One region of the Bradyrhizobium sp. HKCCYLRH2047 genome, then DNA from elsewhere that is predicted to be linked to it. Evidence: predicted binding sites of a transcription regulator. Region 1 holds the regulator's gene; each other region holds the start of a gene.
The links. Region 1 encodes LexA, which represses DNA repair genes until DNA is damaged. Its sites were predicted from a motif close to TGTTCNNNNTGTGTTCNG; they were not measured.

Region 2: the regulator LexA is predicted to act here: its motif matches at 2,355-2,372, upstream of ACQR1D_RS16995 (single-stranded DNA-binding protein).
Region 3: the regulator LexA is predicted to act here: its motif matches at 1,988-2,005, upstream of ACQR1D_RS28985 (helicase-related protein).
Region 4: the regulator LexA is predicted to act here: its motif matches at 3,361-3,378, upstream of ACQR1D_RS01270 (YifB family Mg chelatase-like AAA ATPase).

Annotation. Positions count from the first base shown of each region.
Region 1 is NZ_JBNPUM010000006.1:145,891-151,137, reverse strand. Features, by position in the region: gene ACQR1D_RS16405 (LysR family transcriptional regulator) at 1-656, shown strand, start outside; gene ACQR1D_RS16400 (molybdopterin molybdotransferase MoeA) at 870-2,081, shown strand; gene lexA (transcriptional repressor LexA) at 2,287-2,985, shown strand; gene ACQR1D_RS16390 (hypothetical protein) at 3,276-3,716, shown strand; gene ACQR1D_RS16385 (hypothetical protein) at 3,892-4,149, shown strand; gene ACQR1D_RS16380 (ComEC/Rec2 family competence protein) at 4,104-5,247, opposite strand, start outside.
Region 2 is NZ_JBNPUM010000006.1:270,368-275,614, reverse strand. Features, by position in the region: gene gyrA (DNA gyrase subunit A) at 1-974, opposite strand, end outside; gene ACQR1D_RS17000 (DUF2306 domain-containing protein) at 1,146-1,544, opposite strand; gene ACQR1D_RS16995 (single-stranded DNA-binding protein) at 1,697-2,194, opposite strand; gene ACQR1D_RS16990 (outer membrane protein) at 2,646-3,389, shown strand; gene ACQR1D_RS16985 (outer membrane protein) at 3,583-4,338, shown strand; gene ACQR1D_RS16980 (outer membrane protein) at 4,623-5,247, shown strand, end outside.
Region 3 is NZ_JBNPUM010000017.1:30,309-35,555, reverse strand. Features, by position in the region: gene rpmB (50S ribosomal protein L28) at 1-223, opposite strand, end outside; gene ACQR1D_RS28990 (DUF3108 domain-containing protein) at 832-1,608, shown strand; gene ACQR1D_RS28985 (helicase-related protein) at 2,147-5,247, shown strand, end outside.
Region 4 is NZ_JBNPUM010000001.1:272,898-278,144, forward strand. Features, by position in the region: gene ACQR1D_RS01255 (DNA translocase FtsK) at 1-1,147, shown strand, start outside; gene ACQR1D_RS01260 (outer membrane lipoprotein carrier protein LolA) at 1,316-2,104, shown strand; gene ACQR1D_RS01265 (DUF2336 domain-containing protein) at 2,124-3,194, opposite strand; gene ACQR1D_RS01270 (YifB family Mg chelatase-like AAA ATPase) at 3,426-4,964, shown strand; gene ACQR1D_RS01275 (hypothetical protein) at 5,064-5,247, shown strand, end outside.

The DNA of each region.
Region 1 (5,247 bases):
CCGAGCAGCGCACCATCCGCTTGGGATTCTCGAGCGAGGTCGAGCTGCTGCTGATCCCCGAACTCACGGCGGAGCTGCGTCGAACGGCGCCCGGCGTGCGGCTTCTCAGCCGTCCGACCGAACGCAACGAGGTGCATCGTCTGCTCGACGAGGGCGCCTTGGATGTCGGCGTCGGCTGCTTCGAGGCGGTGGCGCTGCGGCACCGATCCCAGTTCCTGTTCGAGCAGGCGCTGAGCTGCGTCTACAATCCAAAGCGCATCGCGATGAAAACACCGATCGGCCTGGATGCCTATCTGTCGCTTCCGCACGCACTGGTGACGCTGACCAACAGCCTGCAGGGCTGCCTGGAGGCGGCGCTGGATGAGATCGGCACCGAGCTCAACGTGGTCTCGGCCTCCTCGGATTTCCTCAGCGTGCTGGCGACGGTGGCCGCGTCACCGGTGATCACCACGATCCCGACCCGGATGGCAAGGCTCTACGGACCCCGGTTTGGGCTGGCGCTCTGTCCGGCGCCGTTGAAGTTGCGGCTGCCGGCGGTCTCGATGGTCTGGCCGCTGCAGCTCGACCGCGATGCCGCATCGGTCTGGCTGCGGAACATGGTGGCAAACATCCTGCACACCACCGAGCGCGCCGCCTGTCGCGCGGCTGCCGGATAGCTCCGTCTGGACTCCGTGTGCACGTGAGCAGATCGCGACTGCCCCCCCCGGCATGATTGCAGAGTTTCTCGCGCGATCGTGAGGCGGCGGGCCACGCGACGCACCTTCAGACGATCGGAAAGCCGGGAGCGGCTTAGGCTCTTGGCCACCCCGTGCGCGTTCGGTTAGAAGGCGATTCAGTCGATCTGCCCGTCTTCGTCCGAAGGTAATCCCATGGCCCTGATGCCGGTCTCCGATGCGTTGTCCGCGGTGCTCGCCGGCACCGAGCCGCTGGCTGAGGAAATGGTCGGGCTGGACGAGGCCTATCACCGCATCCTGGCCCGCGACCTCGCGGCGCTGCGGACGCAGCCGCCCGAGGCGATGTCGGCGATGGATGGCTATGCGGTGCGCGCGGCCGACGCAGCCAAGGCCAAGGCGCGGCTGAAGGTGATCGGCGAGGTCGCGGCGGGACGGCCGTTCGATCGCGTGGTCGGGCCCGGCGAGGCGGCGCGGATCTTCACCGGCGGCGTTGTCCCCGCAGGCGCCGACGCGGTGGTGATCCAGGAGGACACGATCGCCGAGGACGGCCATGTCGTGATCACCGAGGCCGCGATCACAGGCCGGCACATCCGGCCGGCCGGCGTCGACTTCCACCAGGGCATGGTGCTGCTGAAGGCCGGGCGCCGGCTCAGCGACCGCGACCTATCCCTGGCGGCCAGCATGAATCATCCGGCGCTGCCGGTGCGGCGGCGGCCGAAGGTGGCGCTGCTCGCCACCGGCGACGAGCTGGTGATGCCGGGCTCGACGCCCGGCCCGGGGCAGATCGTCTATTCCAACGGCTACGCGCTGCGGGCGCTGGTGCGCAGCGAGGGCGCGACGCCGATCGATCTCGGCATCGCCGCGGATACGATGGCGGCGACGGTCGCTGGAATCCGGCGCGCCCGCGCGGCAGAGGCCGACGTCCTGATCACGACCGGCGGCGCCTCGGTCGGCGATCACGACCTGGTCAAGCAGGCGCTGGAGGCCGAGGGCGTCGAAATGGCGTTCTGGAAGATCGCGATGCGGCCGGGCAAGCCGATGATGCACGGACGGCTCGGCGACATCAGGGTGATCGGACTGCCCGGCAATCCGGTGTCGTCCTATGTCTGCGCCATCCTGTTCATGGTGCCGCTGATTCGGCGCCTGCTCGGCCGCGACGAGGCCGTGATGCCGCGCGAGACCGCCCTGCTCGGCCGCGAGTTGGGGGCGAACGATTCGCGCGAGGACTATCTGCGGGCGCAGCTCAAGGAGCGCGCCGACGGCACCCTGGTCGCAACACCGGTGACGCAGCAGGATTCGTCGCTGCTCGGCAATCTCGCGCTGTCGCAGGCGCTGGTGATCCGGCCGGCGTTTGCGCCGAAGGCGCCTGCCGGCAGCCCGTGCGAGATCCTGCGCCTGCCGAACTGAGCCGCTTCCCCGGTAAAGCCCGGTCCGTTCATCATATTTTTAGGATTGCGGAACACACATCGAACATATAGTGTCCGTTCATGATTTGTTTTTAGTATGTTGCGGGCGACGCGATGACGGTCCGACTCCAGGGCGCTCTCAGCCGGCTTGTGCTCAAGGCGCAGCTCCTGGACTCGGACAACAACAAACCGGGGACCAGGTCGAAATGCTGACGCGCAAACAGTACGAACTTCTGCGGTTCATCAACGAGCGGCTCAAGGAAGCCGGCGTGCCGCCGTCCTTCGACGAGATGAAGGATGCGCTCGATCTGCGTTCGAAGTCCGGCATTCATCGCCTGATTACGGCGCTCGAGGAGCGCGGCTTCATCCGCCGGCTGCCGAATCGCGCCCGCGCGATCGAGGTGATCAAGCTGCCCGAGCTGTCGCAGGCCGCGGGCAACCGTCGCGGCTTCACGCCGTCGGTGATCGAAGGCAATCTCGGCAAGGTGCGCACCAGCACTCCCGCGCTAGACGATGGCGAGCGCCCTGTCGCGGTGCCGGTGATGGGCCGCATCGCCGCCGGTACCCCGATCGAGGCGCTGCAGACGCGCAGCCACACCATCAGCGTGCCTGCGGACATGCTCGGCAACGGCGATCACTATGCGCTCGAGGTGCGCGGCGACTCTATGGTCGATGCCGGCATCCTCGACGGTGACATGGCGCTGATCCAGCGCAACGAGACCGCCGACACCGGCGACATCGTGGTGGCGCTGATCGACGATGAGGAAGCGACCTTGAAGCGCTTCCGCCGTCGCGGCGCATCGATCGCGCTCGAGCCGGCCAACACCGCCTACGAGGTGCGCATCCTGCCGCCGAACCGGGTGAAGATCCAAGGCAAGCTGGTCGGGCTGTACCGCAAGTACTGATCGCGAATGGGATCGGTCGCTCGGCGGCGGGCGCACGCGCTGTCGCCGCCGAGCGAGAAGCCAGCCAAGCTGGAAGCAGCCAGCAAAATACGCCACACGCGAATGCACTTCATGATGTGCAGCGCGGCATGCTCAAACGCTTGTGATCGGCCGCGGGCACACGCGATGCAGATCAGCGCAGAATTGCCGCGAAGCGCGCGCTAACATCACCATCGATGTCCACTCTGATAGAGGCCTGCGCCTGTCCGGGGGGAGCGTGGGTCGGCTATCTCTCAACGAGGAGCGATCCGATGTGTGACTACAGCCTCCATGCGGTTGCGTCCCGTCCCGCCAAGGTCGGCGAGACGTTGATCTCGATGACCTTCCGTGGCACCGCCACCCGCGGCTTCGCGTTGGAGAGCGAGCCGACCGTCGCAGTCTGCATGCTGCCCGGCACCGAGTTGGCCTTCGCCGAGGACGTCCGCTACGACAGCCGCTGGCTCTGGACCCGGACGATCCGCGAGCGCGTCGCGAAGTTCAACAGCATCGAGACGCACATTCCCGATCGCCATCACGACGCGATCGAGTTCGCCGACGGCCGCCACGTGCTGGTGACCCAGCTCTGCGAGGGCCAGCGCGTCACCGTGCTGCAATTGCCGGTCAGCAAGCAGCCGGCAGAGCGTCGCCCGGACATCGGCGAGGACGTGCCGACGTCGCAGGCCACACCGATTCGCCGCATCAGCATCACCTGAGGGCCTGCGCGTCGGCATTTCTGTCGGTCATGAGCGCGCTTTCGAAGGTGGGAGACTTGGTCAACTTGGGTTCTGCAAGCGCAAAGTCCTCTCGGGCGAATCTCACGCCCCGGCATCGCATCGGATAGGAAAGACATCCCTCGGCCGGCATTGTGTGCCGGGGGAGCTTGCCGCCGTGGTCAACAAGATCGATTGGAACAAGGCCGGACGGATCACCGAGCCCGGCCGCTATATGCTTGCGTTCGGCTGGCTGACGGTCACGGCTGATGACATCGCCATCTGGCAACGCTATCCGGGCACCGCGTTCACGCTGGTCGAAGGCCCCTCGCTGTTCGATGGACCTGGTGACACCGAGTATCATCTCGGCACGTTCGAGCTGCCCGGCGCTCAATCCTGCTCGCCCTGCTCCGTCTCCGGCGGCGTCGCGTCCTGAAGCGGCGCGGCCGGCGCACGCGGCGTCAGCGTCGTGTCGAACGCGCCGGCCTCGGCGGGCGCCGGCCACCATGGGCGGTCGGTGCCGCCGGCGCGCGCCGGCGTCACGGTGAAGCCCTTGCCCCGCTGCACCAGCATCAAGGCGCCCTGCTGCCGCAGCCGTTCGCGATCGATCACGGCCGCCGCGCAGGATGACGGCGCGGCGCGCGCGGTGACGATCAGCGCGGCACGGGTGCAATCATCGGCGAGCGCCTCGGCGCGCAGGGTCAGGGCGGCGAAGCGGCCGTCGGCCATCGCGACCACGCAGCCCGCCTCGTCGCAGGAGACGCCATCGGCGAGCGACGGATCCGCCGGCAGCCGGGCATCGGCGTCGGCCGCGAGCCACTCCTTGGTGGCGAACACGTCCTTCCCCGTGCGCATCACATGCAGGCGCCCGTCACGGCTTCGCACCGCCACCGCGCGCCCGTCACCGGCGATCAGCACGTCGGGCAGCGGCGTCGTGGCGGCCCACGCGGTGGCCACCACGAGCCCGACGGCGCCCGACCAGCGCAGCGGTGTGCGCAGCAGGCCGATCACGATGACGCCGAGGCTGGCGAGGATCAGCGGGCCGATGCCGAAGGCCGGGATGCGCCCGACCGCGCCGGGCAGCGCCGCCACCCAGCGCGTCACCGCGATCATCCAGTCGATGCCGAGGCCCATCAGCGTCCACCAGACGCCGTCCAGGCCGAACGGCGCCGCCACCAGGCCCATCAGGCCGGCGGGCATCACCAGCGCCGAGACCACCGGCATCGCCGCGAGATTGGCGAGCACGCCATACGGCGTGACACGATGGAAATGGAAGGCGGCATAGGGCGTGGTCGCGAGCCCGGCGATCAGCGAGGCCAGCAGCAGCATCGCGAGCTCGCGCCCGCCCCACAGCGCGACGCGCTGCGTCGTGGAGCTGTCCGGCGTCGCGAACAGCCTGGGCAGGCCGAACTGCACCAGCGCGACCAGGCCGAGCGTTGCCGCGAACGACATCTGGAAGCTCGGATGCACCAGCGCCTCGGGGGCTGCGATCAGCACGATCATCGCCGCGACCGCGAGCGTGCGGAAGGTGACG
Region 2 (5,247 bases), 120 kb from region 1:
ACGACGTCCGGCACGGCGTCGCGCTTCAGCTCGACGACGACGCGGTAGCCGTCGCGGTCGCTTTCGTCGCGCAGGTCGGCGACGCCTTCGATCTTCTTCTCGCGCACCAGTTCGGCGATGCGCTCGACCATCGTCGCCTTGTTCACCTGGTAGGGAATCTCGGAGATGATGATCGCCTCGCGATCCTTGCGGATCGTGTCGATCGTCACCTTGCCGCGCATCATGATCGAGCCGCGGCCCAGATGATAGGCCGAGCGGACGCCGGCGCGGCCGAGGATGATGCCACCGGTCGGGAAATCCGGCCCCGGAATGATGTTGATGAGGTCGTCGATCGTGAGCGCGGGATTGTCGATCAGCGCGATGCAGGCATCGATCACCTCGCCGAGATTGTGCGGCGGGATGTTGGTGGCCATGCCGACCGCGATGCCGCCGGCGCCATTGACCAGCAGGTTCGGATATTTGGCCGGAAGAACCGACGGTTCCTTGTCGGAATTGTCGTAGTTGGCCTGGAAGTCGACGGTGTCCTTGTCGATGTCGTCGAGCAGCGGAATCGCCGACTTGGCGAGCTTCGCTTCGGTGTATCGATAGGCCGCGGGGGGATCGCCGTCGACGGAGCCGAAATTGCCCTGGCCGTCGATCAGCGGCACGCGCATCGAGAAGTCCTGCGCCATGCGCACCATGGCGTCGTAGATCGACTGATCGCCATGCGGATGGTATTTACCGATGACGTCGCCGACCACGCGGGCGGACTTGACGTACTTCTTGTCGGGCGTGTGCCCCTGCTCGTACATCGAATACAGGATGCGCCGGTGCACGGGCTTGAGGCCGTCGCGCGCATCGGGCAGCGCTCGCGACACGATCACGCTCATCGCGTAATCGAGGTAGGAGCGCTTCATCTCGTCGAGGATGGAAACGGGACGAATGTCGGAAGGTCCGCCCGGCTCGCCGGGCTTCTCATCTTCTTTATCGGACAAAGGGGATACCGGTCGGTTTTGACACGCGAAAATCGCTTGGAATCATATAGCGCATGGCGCTGCCGCTAGCCACCCCCAAGGGGGTTCGGAGCGCGCTTTTTCTGCTCGCTTTTCCAGGGACTTAACCGGTTGCCGCGGCCGCCCATGGCAGGCTCCGGGAACCCTGTTTGGCTATGGGCCGAAGACCACCTTGTGCATGATCCGTCCAGGCATGAGCGTGAACAGTCCGGCAATCACGAGGGCGCCGGAGAACAGCGTGATCATGGCCCGGCGATGGGGCCCCACCCGATGGCGGTGCGCAGCCCACACCGCAACCGGCAGCACGGCCAGCGTATAGAGCGACAGCAGGTGAATCGGGCTGAAGGGACCGACCAGCCGGATGGTGTGAATCCAGAACGAGCTGGCCGCAACGGCGGCCATGAGAGTGACCCAGATCCAGCCGAGCGTTCGATGCGGCAAGGTCCCTTTCGGGGCTGCGAACTGGACCAGCCCCAGTGCGAACGCCGTCATCGCGGCGACAGCGTGCAGCAGGACGGCGGGCTCGGCGGCGAGCAGCGGTGCGAAGCTCATGCAACACCCCGGTGGTCAGGTTACGCACTGCTCAAGCGAACGAAACGTCAGACGCGCGCGATCGCCTGCAATGCGAGACCCGAGGTGATCGCCCCGGCTCCCGTCCCGACACGGACGGAAGCCACCTTGTATCGACCGAGGACGCAGGCGGCTCAGAACGGAATGTCGTCGTCCATGTCGCTGTTGCGTCCGCCACCGCCGGCCGAAGCGACCGCGCGGCGCGGCGGCGCCATCGACGGACCGCTGCTGCCGAAATCGCCGCCACCCATGTCATCGGAGAAGCTGCCGCCCCCGCCACCACGGCCATCGAGCATCGTCAGGGTCGAGTTGAAGCCCTGCAGGACGACCTCGGTCGAGTACTTCTCGACGCCGCTCTGGTCGGTCCATTTGCGGGTCTGCAGCGCGCCCTCGATGTAAACCTTGGCGCCCTTCTTCAGATACTGCTCGGCGACCTTGCAGAGACCTTCATTGAAGATCACCACACGGTGCCATTCGGTCTTTTCCTTGCGCTCGCCGGTCGCCTTGTCGCGCCACGTTTCCGACGTCGCAATGCTCAGATTGGCGATCGGCCGCCCATCCTGCGTACGCCGGATCTCGGGGTCCTTGCCGAGATTGCCGACCAGAATCACCTTGTTCACACTACCCGCCATCACCACTCTCCCGCGGTTCTCGATCATCGGACCGGCCGTCCACACCGGCCTCACGGCGTCCGGTGGCTAACCCTTCCTCTCGCGGCGGACCCTATACGGTTGCCGCGCGGTCCACCCGCCTCGTCCATTGTTTATCCACATATAGCAGGCGGACGGCCATTGTTCCAGTTTTGTTCGCGCGCCTGTGTCTACAACCGTGCGTCGAGTTCCAAGGAACCCGATGGAACCCAATGGAACCGCGAAAAAGTTCCGTCAATCACGAAAAAGCGATTAACTTTCATCAGCTTACATCGCCCCACTTCCTCCCCGCCTGTGGCTTTTGGGAGACGGTATCCAGGGTTGAATCGCGTATATTTGAGGACGGATTGGGGCCGCAAGCGTGGTCGCACCAACTTCACAGACGTGCGTCTCCGGGGACCATTTTGGAGACGCCCAAAGCGGGAGACTTGGGATGAAAAGAATTTTTCTTGGAGCTGTCAGCTTGATGGTCTTGGGGGCGCTGACGCCGGCGGGAGCCGCCGATCTCGCCGCCCGCCCGTACACGAAGGCCCCGGTGATGGCGCCCGCTCCGCTTCCGACCTGGGCCGGCTTCTATCTCGGTCTGCAGGGCGGTGGCGGCTGGGGCCGCAGCGATGAGACCTTCTTCGGTGCGCCGAATACGGCGATCTTTGCCGGCACGCAGCGTTACGACATCACCGGCGGCTTCGCCGGCGGCGTGATCGGCTACAATTGGCAGGTCGACAACATCGTGTTCGGCCTCGAGGGCGACTATCACTGGGCGGACATCGACGGCCGCTCGGCCGTGATCAACGCCGGCGTCGGTGACACCTACTTCACCAAGCTGCGCGGCTTCGGCGACATCAAGGGCCGGCTCGGCTGGGCCACGGGTCCGGCACTGCTCTTCGTCAGCGGCGGTGCCACCGTCGGCGATCTGCAGCACCGCTACGATGGCGTTCCCGGCAACGTGTTCGTGCAGAACGACTGGCGCTGGGGTTGGACGATCGGCGCCGGTGCCGAGTACATGTTCGCTCCGAACTGGTCGGCCAAGGTCGAGTACAACTATCTCGATTTCGGCAAGAGCTCGATCCAGTACTCCCCGGTCGCGACCAACCGCTCGGAGTGGAGCGACACCGTCCATACCGTCAAGGCCGGCATCTCCTACCACTTCGGTGGTCCGGGCATGTCGCGCTACTGATCGCACGCAGAAAGCGAATATGTCGAAAGGCCGGCCTCGCGCCGGCCTTTTTTTGTGTGCCAGAACCGGTACTTGCCGAGCCGTTGTGTCCTTTGGGTGACGGCTTTTTACGGCGGAAGGGGCTATCAAGGTCCGGCGGGTGGGCGTTGGTGAGAGCGTGCGTGCGGGCGTCGGACTTGGTTTGGGGAATGCGATGAGAAGGCTGTTGCTGGGGGCGACAACTTCGCTGGCGCTGGGGATTGCGCCGGCCATCGCTGCCGATCTGCCCGCGCGCACCTTCACCAAAGCGCCTGCGATGATCACAACGATCTATGATTGGAGTGGTTTCTATGTCGGCCTGAACGCCGGCGGCGCATCCTCCCGCACCTGCTGGACCAACAAGGTCAGCTTCGCAGGTGTCGCTGCGACCAACGCCGAGGGTTGCCACGATGCGACCGGCGCGCTGGCGGGCGGCCAGATCGGCTATCGCTGGCAGGCTGGCGGCTGGGTATTCGGCGTCGAAGGTCAGGGCAACTGGGCCAACCTCAAGGGCAGCAACACCAGCCAGTTCGCCCCGGCCGTGACCAACCAGACCAAGATCAACGGCATCGGCGTGTTCACGGGCCAGGTCGGCTATTCCTGGAACAACGTGCTCTGGTACGTCAAGGGCGGCGCCGCGGTCGCAAGCGAGAAGTACAACGGTCTCGCCACGGCAACGGGCGCGGCTCTCGACCAGTCCAGCGCCACGCGCTGGGGGGCTGCGGTCGGCACCGGTGTCGAGGTCGGCTTCGCCAAGAACTGGTCGGTCGCAGCCGAATACGAGCACCTGTTCATGGGCAACCGCACCCTGGGCTTCTCCGGTGTTCCCGGCGGAGCCGCGGGCCGGACCGATGCGGTCGGCCAGGACGTCGACATGGCGACGGTCCGCGTCAACTATCGCTGGGGCGGTCCCGTCGTCTCCAAGCACTGACCCTCGAGGACAGGCACTCGAAGACTGGCGCGCTCGAAGACTGGCACTCGAGGCCTGACGCGCCAGGCGCTCACCATGCGTGCCCTCGGGACAGCTCCACGATCGGCGCGACGGCCGCGATCTTTACCCGCGCTTAAGCACGTTCGACACATCCCGCCGCACGCCTGCTGCCGATCACGAGTTTAGAAAGCAGTGTCTCCTACAACCAGCCACAGGCCACCTTCGCGTGGGCCCGGATCGGAGGGATCCGGTGCGAGGACAGTTATGGGACTGGGGAGAGACGAATGCAGAAGACGACCTTGATCTTGACCGCTGGAGCCGCGGCGCTGGGACTGGCGCCGGCCTCCGCGGCCGACTTCGCGACGCGCCCTTACAGCAAGGCGCCGCCGCCGGCCTATGTCACGCCGCTGCCGAGCTGGGCCGGGTTCTACCTCGGCGTCAATGGCGGCGCCGACTGGAGCCACAACTGCTGGACGCTCAATCGCGTCGGCGGCGTGCCGGTCGTGCCGACCCAGTCCGAAGGCTGCCACAATGCCTCGAGCGGACTCATCGGCGGCCAGGTCGGCTATCGCTGGCAGGCGGCGAGCTGGGTGTTCGGCGTCGAGGCCCAGGGCGACTGGACCGACCTGAAGTCGTCGAACGCGAGCACGGCTGCGCTGGCTGCAGGCATCACCAACACCACCAAGACCGATGCGATCGGCCTGTTCACCGGCCAGGTCGGCTATGCCTGGGGCAACGTGCTCTGGTACGTGAAGGGCGGCGCGGCCGTCACCCACAACAAATACACCGGCACGGCGAATGCGGCTGCGCCCTTCCCGGTCGGCACGCTGCTGGATTCCGCCAGCGAGACCCGCTGGGGCGGCACCGTCGGCACCGGCGTCGAGTTCGGCTTCGCGCCGAACTGGTCGG
Region 3 (5,247 bases), on a different contig from region 1:
CGGCGTTGGCCTTGAGCAGATAGGCGTCGAGGCCGCCATTGTGGTCGACGCTCTTGAGCGCGTTGGTCGAAACGCGCAGGCGCACGTTGCGGCCGAGTGCATCCGAGATGAAGGTCACGTTGCACAGGTTCGGCAGGAAGCGCCGCTTGGTCTTGATGTTGGAGTGGCTGACCTTGTGGCCAACCTGGGGACCCTTGGCCGTCAGTTCACAGCGCCGCGACATGGCAATAAATCCTCTCTCATCCCCGCACCCTTCGTCCGCCTATGTCGGCGGGCCGCGGGGGTCCAAAACTCGTCCAGCTCGTCTCTGGGAGATGCGGTCCTATAGGGGGGATGCGGCTTTTCGTCAAGGTTTTGAAGGCTGCAGCAAATACCGAGAGCCGGGCCGGCGAACCCGGAGGACGCGACCCATGCCTCCTCCTGGTCGGGCCGAAATCGCCGACCAGCAGAAAAGCAGGCGTGTAATCAATAGTATAGCCGGCAGTTTAGACCATATAAAGGGCGCATTCGGACGTGATGGATGGATATCCCGCGAACGGTCCGGAATGGCGGCATGCTGGCGCGGTCGGAGGTTCGCGGCTCGGTTCCGGCAGCGCTGCGGACGACGGTTCTGAGTGCTGTTCAGGCGCAAAGCGCTGGACAAACCGCCATTGTCGGACGGTTCGCGTTGTTTGAAGGCGTTTTTGGCTTAAGTAGCAAGGACGGCGCGTCGGATCGGTCCGGCGCTCAGGCAGGCGGATCGGCAGGATCATTCGTCACGTGACCATCATCTCGGTTCCCTCATTTCTCTCGGGCCGCCTGGCCGCGGCCGGGGCAGCGCTCTGCCTGTTGTTGCTGGCGCAAGGCGTCCAGGCGCAGGCTCGGTTGGACGCTCAATACGAGGCTTCCCTGGCCGGCATCCCCGTCGGCAAGGGCACCTGGGCGGTCGAGATCGGGGATGATCAGTATGGTGCTGCGGCTCAGGGCGGCACCGCCGGCCTGCTCAAGAGCTTCTCGCAAGGATCAGGCACGGGCTCGGTGCAGGGACGCGTCGTCAACGGCGCCCTGGTCGGCCAGAGCTACCAGGCCTCGACCTCCACGGGAAAGAAATCGGAGCAGATCCGCATCAATCTGCAGAACGGCACCGTGAAGGACTTCGCCATCGAGCCGGCGCCTCCAGTCGATCCCGACCGCATTCCGGTGACGGATGCCCACAAGCGCGGCGTGCTCGATCCGATGACGGCCTCTCTGGTGCGGGTGCCGGGCAATGGCGAACTGCTGTCGCCGGACTCCTGCCGCGGCGTTGCGCCCGTGTTCGACGGCCGCATGCGCTACGAGCTCAAGCTCGACTACAAGCGCATGGAGAACGTCAAGGCTGACAAGGGCTATCGCGGTCCGGCGCTGGTCTGCGCGATCTACTTCACGCCGGTCGCGGGCTACATCCCGGACCGGCCGGTCATCAAATATCTGGCTCAGGCCCGCAACATGGAGATCTTCTTCGTGCCGATCGCCGGCACCCGCGTGCTGGTGCCGTTCAAGATGGTGATCCCGACCCCGCTGGGGACCGCGATGCTGGAGGCGACGTCGTTCATCACCCAGGCGGCGCCGCACGTCGCCAAGACCCAGTAGCGCCTCGTATCGCTGCTCCTCCACATCCGAATCTCGTCGCTGTGGCACGGCCCCGTCAGCGGCTGAGCCGCAACAGCGGCCGTGGCGTGAAGGTCTGGCGGCATGCCGTCCGCTCTCGCTTGAATGCGATGGAGATTCCGCGTTGACCTCCGATTTGCCGGTCCCCGTATGGATGCTGTCTGCTGCGCGTGAATCCGTTTGACTCTTCCCTGATTCTGATTCGACTCGGGACGCCCTGAAATGCGCGCCAGTTCCATCGGGAAAGCGTTGCTTGTGGAGCCCGCGAAAACTTGATCTAGTGCTGGCTTGATCGCAGAGCGCGAGATGTTGCGGTGAACGAAGCCTGAAAGCCGACAGAGTCAGCGATTCCTTCGCGATTCGTTCTCAAGGCGTTCCGAAGCTTAAGCTGCGGCACTATATGCGTCACAATGTGAGACAGGGGTCAGCATCTCAGCCTCTCCAGACACACGACAATTCCGCATCCGTCGCGCGTGAACGACGCGCTTCCAACGCCGGCTTCGAGACCCACATTTAACGAATGGCTTTTTCGTCCTCTTCGGCTGCCTCGCCTTTCGAGCGCACGTCCGACCGTGCTCCCGGAAGCGGCGTCACCGCCGTGCTCGGCCCCACCAACACCGGCAAGACGCATCTGGCGATCGAGCGCATGCTCGCGCATTCCTCCGGCATCATCGGACTGCCGCTGCGGCTGCTCGCGCGCGAGGTCTACAACAAGATCGCCGATCGCGTCGGCAGCGAGGCCGTCGCGCTGATCACCGGCGAGGAGAAGATCAAGCCGAAGAACCCGCGCTATTGGGTGTCGACGGTCGAGGCGATGCCCAGGGATCTCGACGTGTCGTTCCTGGCCGTCGACGAGATCCAGATCGCGTCCGATCTCGAGCGCGGCCATGTCTTCACCGACCGCATCCTCAATCGCCGCGGGCGCGACGAGACGCTGCTGCTCGGGGCTGCGACGATGCGCCCCATCATCGAGCGGCTGTTGCCCGGTGCGTCGATGGTGACACGGCCACGATTGTCGCAGCTCGAATTCGCCGGCGACCGGAAGATCACGCGGCAGCCGCGCCGGACCGCCATCGTGGCGTTCTCGGCTGACGAGGTGTACGCCATCGCCGAGCTGATCCGCCGCCAGCATGGCGGCGCCGCCGTGGTGCTGGGATCGCTGTCGCCGCGCACGCGCAACGCGCAGGTGGCGATGTTCCAGAACGGCGACGTCGACTATCTCGTCGCCACCGATGCGATCGGCATGGGGCTCAATCTCGACGTCGATCACGTCGCCTTCGCATCCGACCGCAAATATGACGGCTATCAGTTCCGCCGGCTCACGCCGTCGGAGTTTGCCCAGATCGCCGGCCGTGCCGGACGCGCGACGCGTAACGGCACGTTCGGCACCACCGGACGTTGTGCGCCGTTCGAGCCCGAGCTGGTCAATGCGCTCCAGAACCACACCTTCGATACCGTGAAGGTGCTGCAATGGCGCAACTCCAGGCTTGATTTCGCGTCCTTGAGCGCGCTCCAGGTCTCCCTGGCGATTACGCCGGGGCATGACGCGCTGACGCGCGCGCCGACCGCGGAGGATCTGCGCGTGCTCGATCATGCCGCGCGCGATGCCGAGGCGCGCGACATGGCGCATGGCGCTGAAGCGGTCGAGCGTCTCTGGGAAACCTGCCAGATTCCCGACTATCGCAGGCTGTCGCCGGCTGCCCATGCGGAGCTGGTGACCACCGTGTTCGGCTTCCTGATGCAGAAGGGGCGTATTCCGGACGCCTGGTACGCGGCCCAGGTCGATCAGGCCGACCGCGTCGATGGCGACATCGATACGCTGTCGGGGCGGATTGCACAGATTCGCACCTGGACCTTCGTGGCCAACCGGCCCGACTGGCTGCGCGACCCTGATTATTGGCAGGGGATTACCCGCGAACTCGAAAATAAATTGTCAGACGCCCTTCATGAACGGCTCACGGAGCGTTTCGTTGATCGTCGTACCAGTGTATTGATGCGGCGCCTGCGGGAGAACAGTGTTTTGAATACGGAAATCGGCAAGACCGGCGAAGTGATCGTTGAAGGGCACGCGATCGGCCGCCTGGATGGATTCACCTTCGCGCCCGACGCCGCCGAAGCCGGCTCGGAGGCCAAGGCCTTGCAGGCTGCTGCCCAGAAGGCGCTGGCCGGCGAGATCGAGGCGCGCGCCGAGAAGCTGTCCGGCGCGCCCGACGAGCACATCGTGCTCACCGCCGACGGCACGATGCGCTGGACCGGCGACGCGGTCGCCAAGCTGGTCGCGGCCGACGACGCGCTGCATCCGCGCCTGCGCATCATCGCCGACGAGCGGCTGACGGGTGCTGCGCGCGACAAAGTCCAGGCGCGGCTCGATCTGTGGCTGAAGACGCATATCGAGAAGCTGCTCGGCCCGCTGTTCGAGCTGTCCAAGGCCGAGGACATCACCGGCATCGGCCGCGGCATCGCGTTCCAGCTCGTGGAGGCGCTCGGCGTCATCGAGCGCGCCAAGATCGCCGCCGAGATGAAGGATCTCGACCAGCCGTCGCGCGCCACCTTGCGCAAATATGGCGTGCGCTTCGGGGCCTATCACATCTACGTCCCGGCACTGCTCAAGCCGGCGGCGCGCGCGCTCGCCGCGCTGCTGTGGGCCGAGAAGCAGGGCAATGTCGACATGTCCGCGCTGACCGGCGCCCAGCATCTGGCGAGCTCGGGCCGTACCTCGTTCCCGGTCGACAAGGCGCTGCCGCGCGATGCCTATCGCGTGCTCGGCTATAAGCAGGCCGGCGAGCGCGCCGTGCGCGTCGACATCCTGGAGCGGCTGGCGGACCTGATTCGTCCCGCCCTGGCCTGGCGCGACAATGCGCCGGGCGAGAAGCCGGCCGGCGCCTTCGACGGCCGCGGCTTCGTGGTGACGCAGGCGATGACCTCGCTCACCGGCTCGGCCGGCGAGGACTTCGCCTCCATCCTGCGCGCGCTCGGCTATCGCATGGAGAAGCGTCCGCCGCTGCCGCCCAAGCCGATTGAGAAGCCCGTCGAGGCTGCTGCCATCGCGGAAGCTGCTGCTGCCGAAGCCGCTCCGGCAGATGCGCAGGCTGTGCCGGGCGAGGACCTCGCAGTTGTCGCCGGCGAGCCGGCCGACGAGCAGGTTCCCACCGTCGCGGAGGCCGCCGTCGCTCCGGTGACCGAGCAGGCCGTCGCCGTGCCCGCGATGGTCGGTGAGGAGCAGCCGGAAACCACGTCGGGATCGGCCCTGGCATCGCTGCCGACCGTCGATTTCGTCACGCCGGATGTGGCGGACGCCGCTTCCATGGCCGAGACGGCCGCCGAAAGCGTCGTCGCCGAGGCGGAAACCGCCGTCGCTGCGGATGCGCCGCAGCCAGAAGCCGCGGAGGCCGTTGCGAACGAGGCAACAAGCATCGGCGACGCTTCGGCTGAAGCTGCCGCGGCGGAAACTGCTGCTGGATCGACCGCCACCGAGGCTTCTCCCGCCGAGGCCTCGCCTGCTGCCGAGCCCGTCCTGGTCGAGGTCTGGCGGCCGGGCGGGCGGTCGGAGGAGCGCAGGCCGCGCCACGACCATCATCATCGCGGCCGGCCCAACCGTCCGCAGCATGAGCGCGGGCAGGG
Region 4 (5,247 bases), on a different contig from region 1:
CGTCGCCAAGCTGCCGCTCTGCCTCGGCAAGAACATCGGCGGCGAATCCATCATCATCGATCTCGCCCGCACCCCGCACATGCTGATCGCCGGCACCACCGGCTCGGGCAAGTCGGTCGCGATCAACACCATGATCCTGAGCCTGGTGTATCGGCTGCGCCCCGATCAGTGCCGCCTCATCATGGTCGACCCGAAGATGCTCGAGCTTTCCGTCTATGACGGCATCCCGCATCTCCTCACGCCCGTCGTGACCGACCCGAAGAAGGCCGTGGTCGCGCTGAAATGGGCCGTGCGCGAGATGGAGGAGCGCTACAAGAAGATGGCCAAGCTCGGCGTGCGCAACATCGACGGCTACAACGCCCGTCTCGGCGAAGCGCGCGCCAAGGGCGAGGAGCTGACCCGCACCGTCCATACCGGCTTCGACAAGGAGAGCGGCAAGGCGATCTACGAGGAAGAGAAGCTCGACCTCGATCCCCTGCCCTACATCGTCATCATCGTCGACGAGATGGCCGACCTGATGATGGTCGCCGGCAAGGACATCGAGGGCACGGTGCAGCGCCTCGCCCAGATGGCGCGCGCCGCCGGCCTGCACGTCATCCTGGCGACGCAGCGTCCGTCGGTCGACGTCATCACCGGCACCATCAAGGCCAACTTCCCGACCCGCATCTCCTTCCAGGTGACGTCGAAGATCGACAGCCGCACCATCCTGGGCGAGATGGGCGCCGAGCAGCTGCTCGGCCAGGGCGACATGCTCTACATGGCCGGCGGCGGCCGCATCAGCCGCGTGCACGGCCCGTTCTGCTCCGACGAGGAGGTCGAGAAGGTGGTCAAGCATCTCAAGGCCCAGGGCTCGCCGGAATATCTCGAGGCGGTCACCGCCGAGGAGCCGAGCGAGGAGGATGGCGCCGTGTTCGACGCCACCGGCATGGGCGGCGGTGGCGGCGGCGACGACCTGTTCTCGCAGGCGGTCGCCGTGGTCAAGCGCGACCGCAAGGCCTCCACCAGCTACATTCAACGGCGGCTGCAGATCGGCTATAACAAGGCCGCTTCGCTGATGGAGCGGATGGAACAGGAAGGCATCGTCGGCCAGGCCAACCACGCCGGCAAGCGCGAGATCCTGGTGCCCGAGGAGGAAGGCGGGTTCTGACGGCCCGATGGCCGCAGAAACGCCGCTTCGGTGCCCGATCTTCACGCGATTACGATCACGCTGCCCGGCCGAACCGGGATAGAACGCGTAAAACCTCAGGACGTCGTTTTGAAAAGCTCCTTGTTGAACAGCACGTTTTCGTATCACGCAGCCTGGCGCGGGCGCCGGATCGGCGCCTGGCTGGTCGCCTGCGCCGTGACGACATGCTCCATCGCCGGAGCGTCCGGTCACGCCGCCGCGCAAGGCACGCCGGCTCCGAAATCAGGCCCGAAGAGCGGCTCCCAGCTCAGCGCCTCCGACCAGCAGCGGGCCGGCCAGAGCCCCTCGACCACCCAGACGGCCCCGCCCAATCCGGTCATTCCCGATCCCCGGCGCAACGTGCCGGCCAGCATCTTCACCTCGTTCGACGCCAACCAGAAGGCGCAGGCGGCCAAGGTCAGCGCCTATCTGTCGTCGCTGCAGACGCTGGTCGGGAATTTCGTCCAGGTCGGCCCGGACGGCAGCAAGACCAAGGGTGATTTCTACATCCAGAAGCCCGGCAAGGTCCGCTTCGAATATGACCCGCCGACCCCGATCGACATCATCGCCGACGGCTCCTCGCTGGTGGTGCGCGACCGCAAGCTCGCCACCCAGGACGTCTATCCGCTGTCGCAGACGCCGCTGCGCTATCTCTTGTCCGACCGCATCGACCTGTTGAAGGACACCAACGTGATCGCGGTCGCCGCCGACGACCTCTACGTCACGATCACGATCGAGGAGAAGCAGGCCCTGATCGGCACCAGCCGGCTGATGCTGATGCTCGGCGCCAAGGACGGCCAGCTCAAGCAGTGGACCGTGACCGATCCGCAGGGCTACGACACCACGATTGCCGTCTACAATCTCGATACGACCAAGAAGCTCGACCCGGCGATGTTCAAGATCGACTTCACGGCCTACCCGTCGACCCCGCCGGGCTGACGCCGCTTCCCGCGCTCGCTCAGCGCGATTCGAGCCCGCGCACCTTCCACTGCGCTTCGGACAGCGCAAGCTTCTCGAAGCGCTTGCGCGCCTCCTCGAGGTCATCGGCTGGAAGCGCGTCGCAGCCGGGCCGGTCGCGCAGGATCATCGACGTCGTCGCCCAGCTCAGCCGTGCCGCCTTGCAGGCCAGCAGCAGATCCGTGAGGCGATCCTCCTCCAGCAGCGTTTCGATCGTCTCGATGGTGACGACGCAGAGCAGCGCCAGCGCCGCGATCACGGCAGGGAAATCGCCGGTGGCACAGAAGCGGTTGACGGCGGAGTCGCCGAGCTTGCCGGTGCGGCTGAGGGCGGCGACCTCAGCCTTGACCTGCTGATAGTCCCAGATCGCGCGCATCGCCGCGCCGGGCGAGCGGGTCGGCGTCGCCTGAAGGGTCGCGCGGGTCGCCGGCGGTGCGGCCTTGATGAAGCGGGCGCGGGCGCCCTCGCTGGCCGCGGCGACGAAGGCCCGCGACAGCTTGGCCGGCAGGTCGGTGCGCAGCGCGAGCTTCTCGGCGAGATCCTCATCGCGCTCGGCGATCTTGAACAGGCTGCGATAGCCATCCTCGGACAGCTTTGCTGTGAGGTTCTGCGCCAGCGCCATGCGCACCGCCGGAAAGCCGCGCGCGATCAGCTGCGTCGTGAGGTTGTCGCCGATGCCCCTGCGGCTGGCGAGCGCGACGAGATGCGCCGGGCTGCCGGTGCGGATGAACTCGGCGAGGTCGCGCTCGGTCAACACCGCCGCCTTGGCCAGCATCGGCCCGGCGACGCGCAATTCGGGGTGAACGGCGAGCATCCGCGCCGTCGCGTAAGGCGCGCGCTCGACGCCGGCGAGCGCCATGCTCAGCTCGGCCAGCAGTTCGGTCGCGACCTGCGGCATCAGCCGGGCGAACATCTGATCGTAGAGATCGAGCTGCTCGGCGGACGCCGGCCGCGGACCGGCCAGGAACAGGCTGGTGGTCCGGCGCAGCATGTCGGTGGCGAGCTCGGACACCGTCCGCGCATCACCGGCGGGCGTCTTGGCGGTCGGAGCTGCCGCGGGCGCTGGAGGCATCACACGTCCCTCGTTGGGCGCCTCTCGGCCGTGACGGAGGCGCGGGTCGATCATCGATTGCGGAAGAATGCGAAGGCCGGACTAAAGGGGCGTTAAGCCCAGCGGCCGGAGCTGCAACCTCACGCGGCTGTCGTTAATGGATTGCAGCAGAGCGCGGCAACGACAATGTTCCCGTATTGTTCTTGCGAACAATGCCTGCTTCCGCTAGCCTCCCTGCCCGGGAGGGGCATCATGGTCCAGCGCGTTTCCACCGTCGCCTTTGAGGGGATCGAGGCCCGCGCGGTCGACGTGCAGGTCCAGGTCGCGCCTGGCCTGCCGGCGTTCGCGATCGTTGGCCTGCCGGACAAGGCGGTGTCGGAGGCGCGCGAGCGGGTGCGCTCGGCGCTGATCGCCTCGGGGCTGGCGCTGCCGGCGCGGCGCATCACCGTCAACCTGGCGCCGGCCGACGTGCCGAAGGAAGGCAGCCATTACGACCTGCCGATCGCGCTCGGCCTGATGGCCGCGATCGGCGCCATTCCACCGGATGCGCTCGGCGGATTCACCGTGCTCGGCGAGCTCGGCCTCGACGGCTCGATCGCGCCGGTCGCCGGCGTGCTGCCCGCCGCCATCGGCGCCAATGGCCGCGAGGAAGGCCTGATCTGCCCGGCCGCCTGCGGCGCCGAGGCGGCGTGGGCGAGCCCCGATCTGCAGATCATCGCGGCGACATCGCTGATCCAGATCGCCAACCACTTCAAGGGCACGCAGGTGCTGTCGCGGCCGCAGCCGAAGATCCAGGAGGCGCCGGCCAGCCTGCTCGACCTGCGCGACATCAAGGGCCAGGAGAGCGGCAAGCGCGCGCTCGAGATCGCCGCCGCCGGCGGGCATCATCTCTTGATGATCGGCTCGCCGGGCGCCGGCAAGTCGATGCTGGCGGCGCGGCTGCCCTCGATCCTGCCGCCGCTGTCGCCGGCCGAGCTCTTGGAAGTGTCGATGATCGCCTCGGTCGCCGGCGAGATCGAGGGCGGCGCGCTGACCAACCGGCGGCCGTTCCGCAGCCCGCATCATTCCGCCAGCATGGCGGCGCTGACCGGCGGCGGCCTGCGCGCCCGCCCCGGCGAGATCTCGCTGGCGCATCAGGGCGTGCTGTTCCTCGACGAGTTGCCGGAGTTCGATCCGCGCGTGCTGGATTCGCTGCGGCAGCCGCTGGAGAACGGCGAGGTCTCGATCTCGCGCGCCAACCACCGCGTCACCTACCCTGCCCGCTTCATGCTGGTCGCGGCGATGAATCCATGCCGCTGCGGCAACGCCTTCGAGCCCGGCTATGCCTGCAAGCGCGGCCGCATCGACCGCTGCACGGCCGACTACCAGACGCGCATCTCCGGCCCGCTGATGGACCGCATCGATCTGCGCATCGAGGTCCCCGCCGTCACCGCCGCCGACCTGATCCTGCCGCCGTCCAAGGAAGGCTCGGCCGAGGTCGCTGCCCGCGTCGCCGCCGCGCGCGACCTGCAGCGCGAACGCTATGCCAAAGCGGGCCTGCCGCAGGTCAGGACCAATGCCGAAGCGCCCGCCGCCGTGCTCGACGAGATCGCCAAGCTCGACGCCCCCGGCCAGAAGCTGCTGCGCGAGGCCGCCGAGACGATGCGGCTGTCGGCGCGCGGCTATCACCGCGTGCTGCGCGTGGCGCGGACGCTCGCCGATCTCGATCACGCCGAGGCGATCGGCCGGCTGCATCTGGCCGAAGCGCTGTCGTATCGCGCGCTGGCGGAGGACAATCGTCACGCGGCGTGACTGCCCGCCCCTTCAACACTCTGGTAACGACTTCTCTTTACGCTCCGACAACCATAAGGCCCGCGTTTCGTCCTCGGGCCTGCCGCGTCGGTGCGTATCATGTTGCGTTTCAAGGTCATCGTTTCGGCCGTGCCGCTGATCGCGGCCGTGGTCTTCGCCAAGATCGAATTGGCGCCCTCCCCCCAGCCCTGCATTGCCGTCGGCGCCGACTCCGTCGCGCTCGGCTCGGCGCCGTTCCACGCCGATCTGCATGTCGATTTCACCGATGATCCGGGGCTGGCGA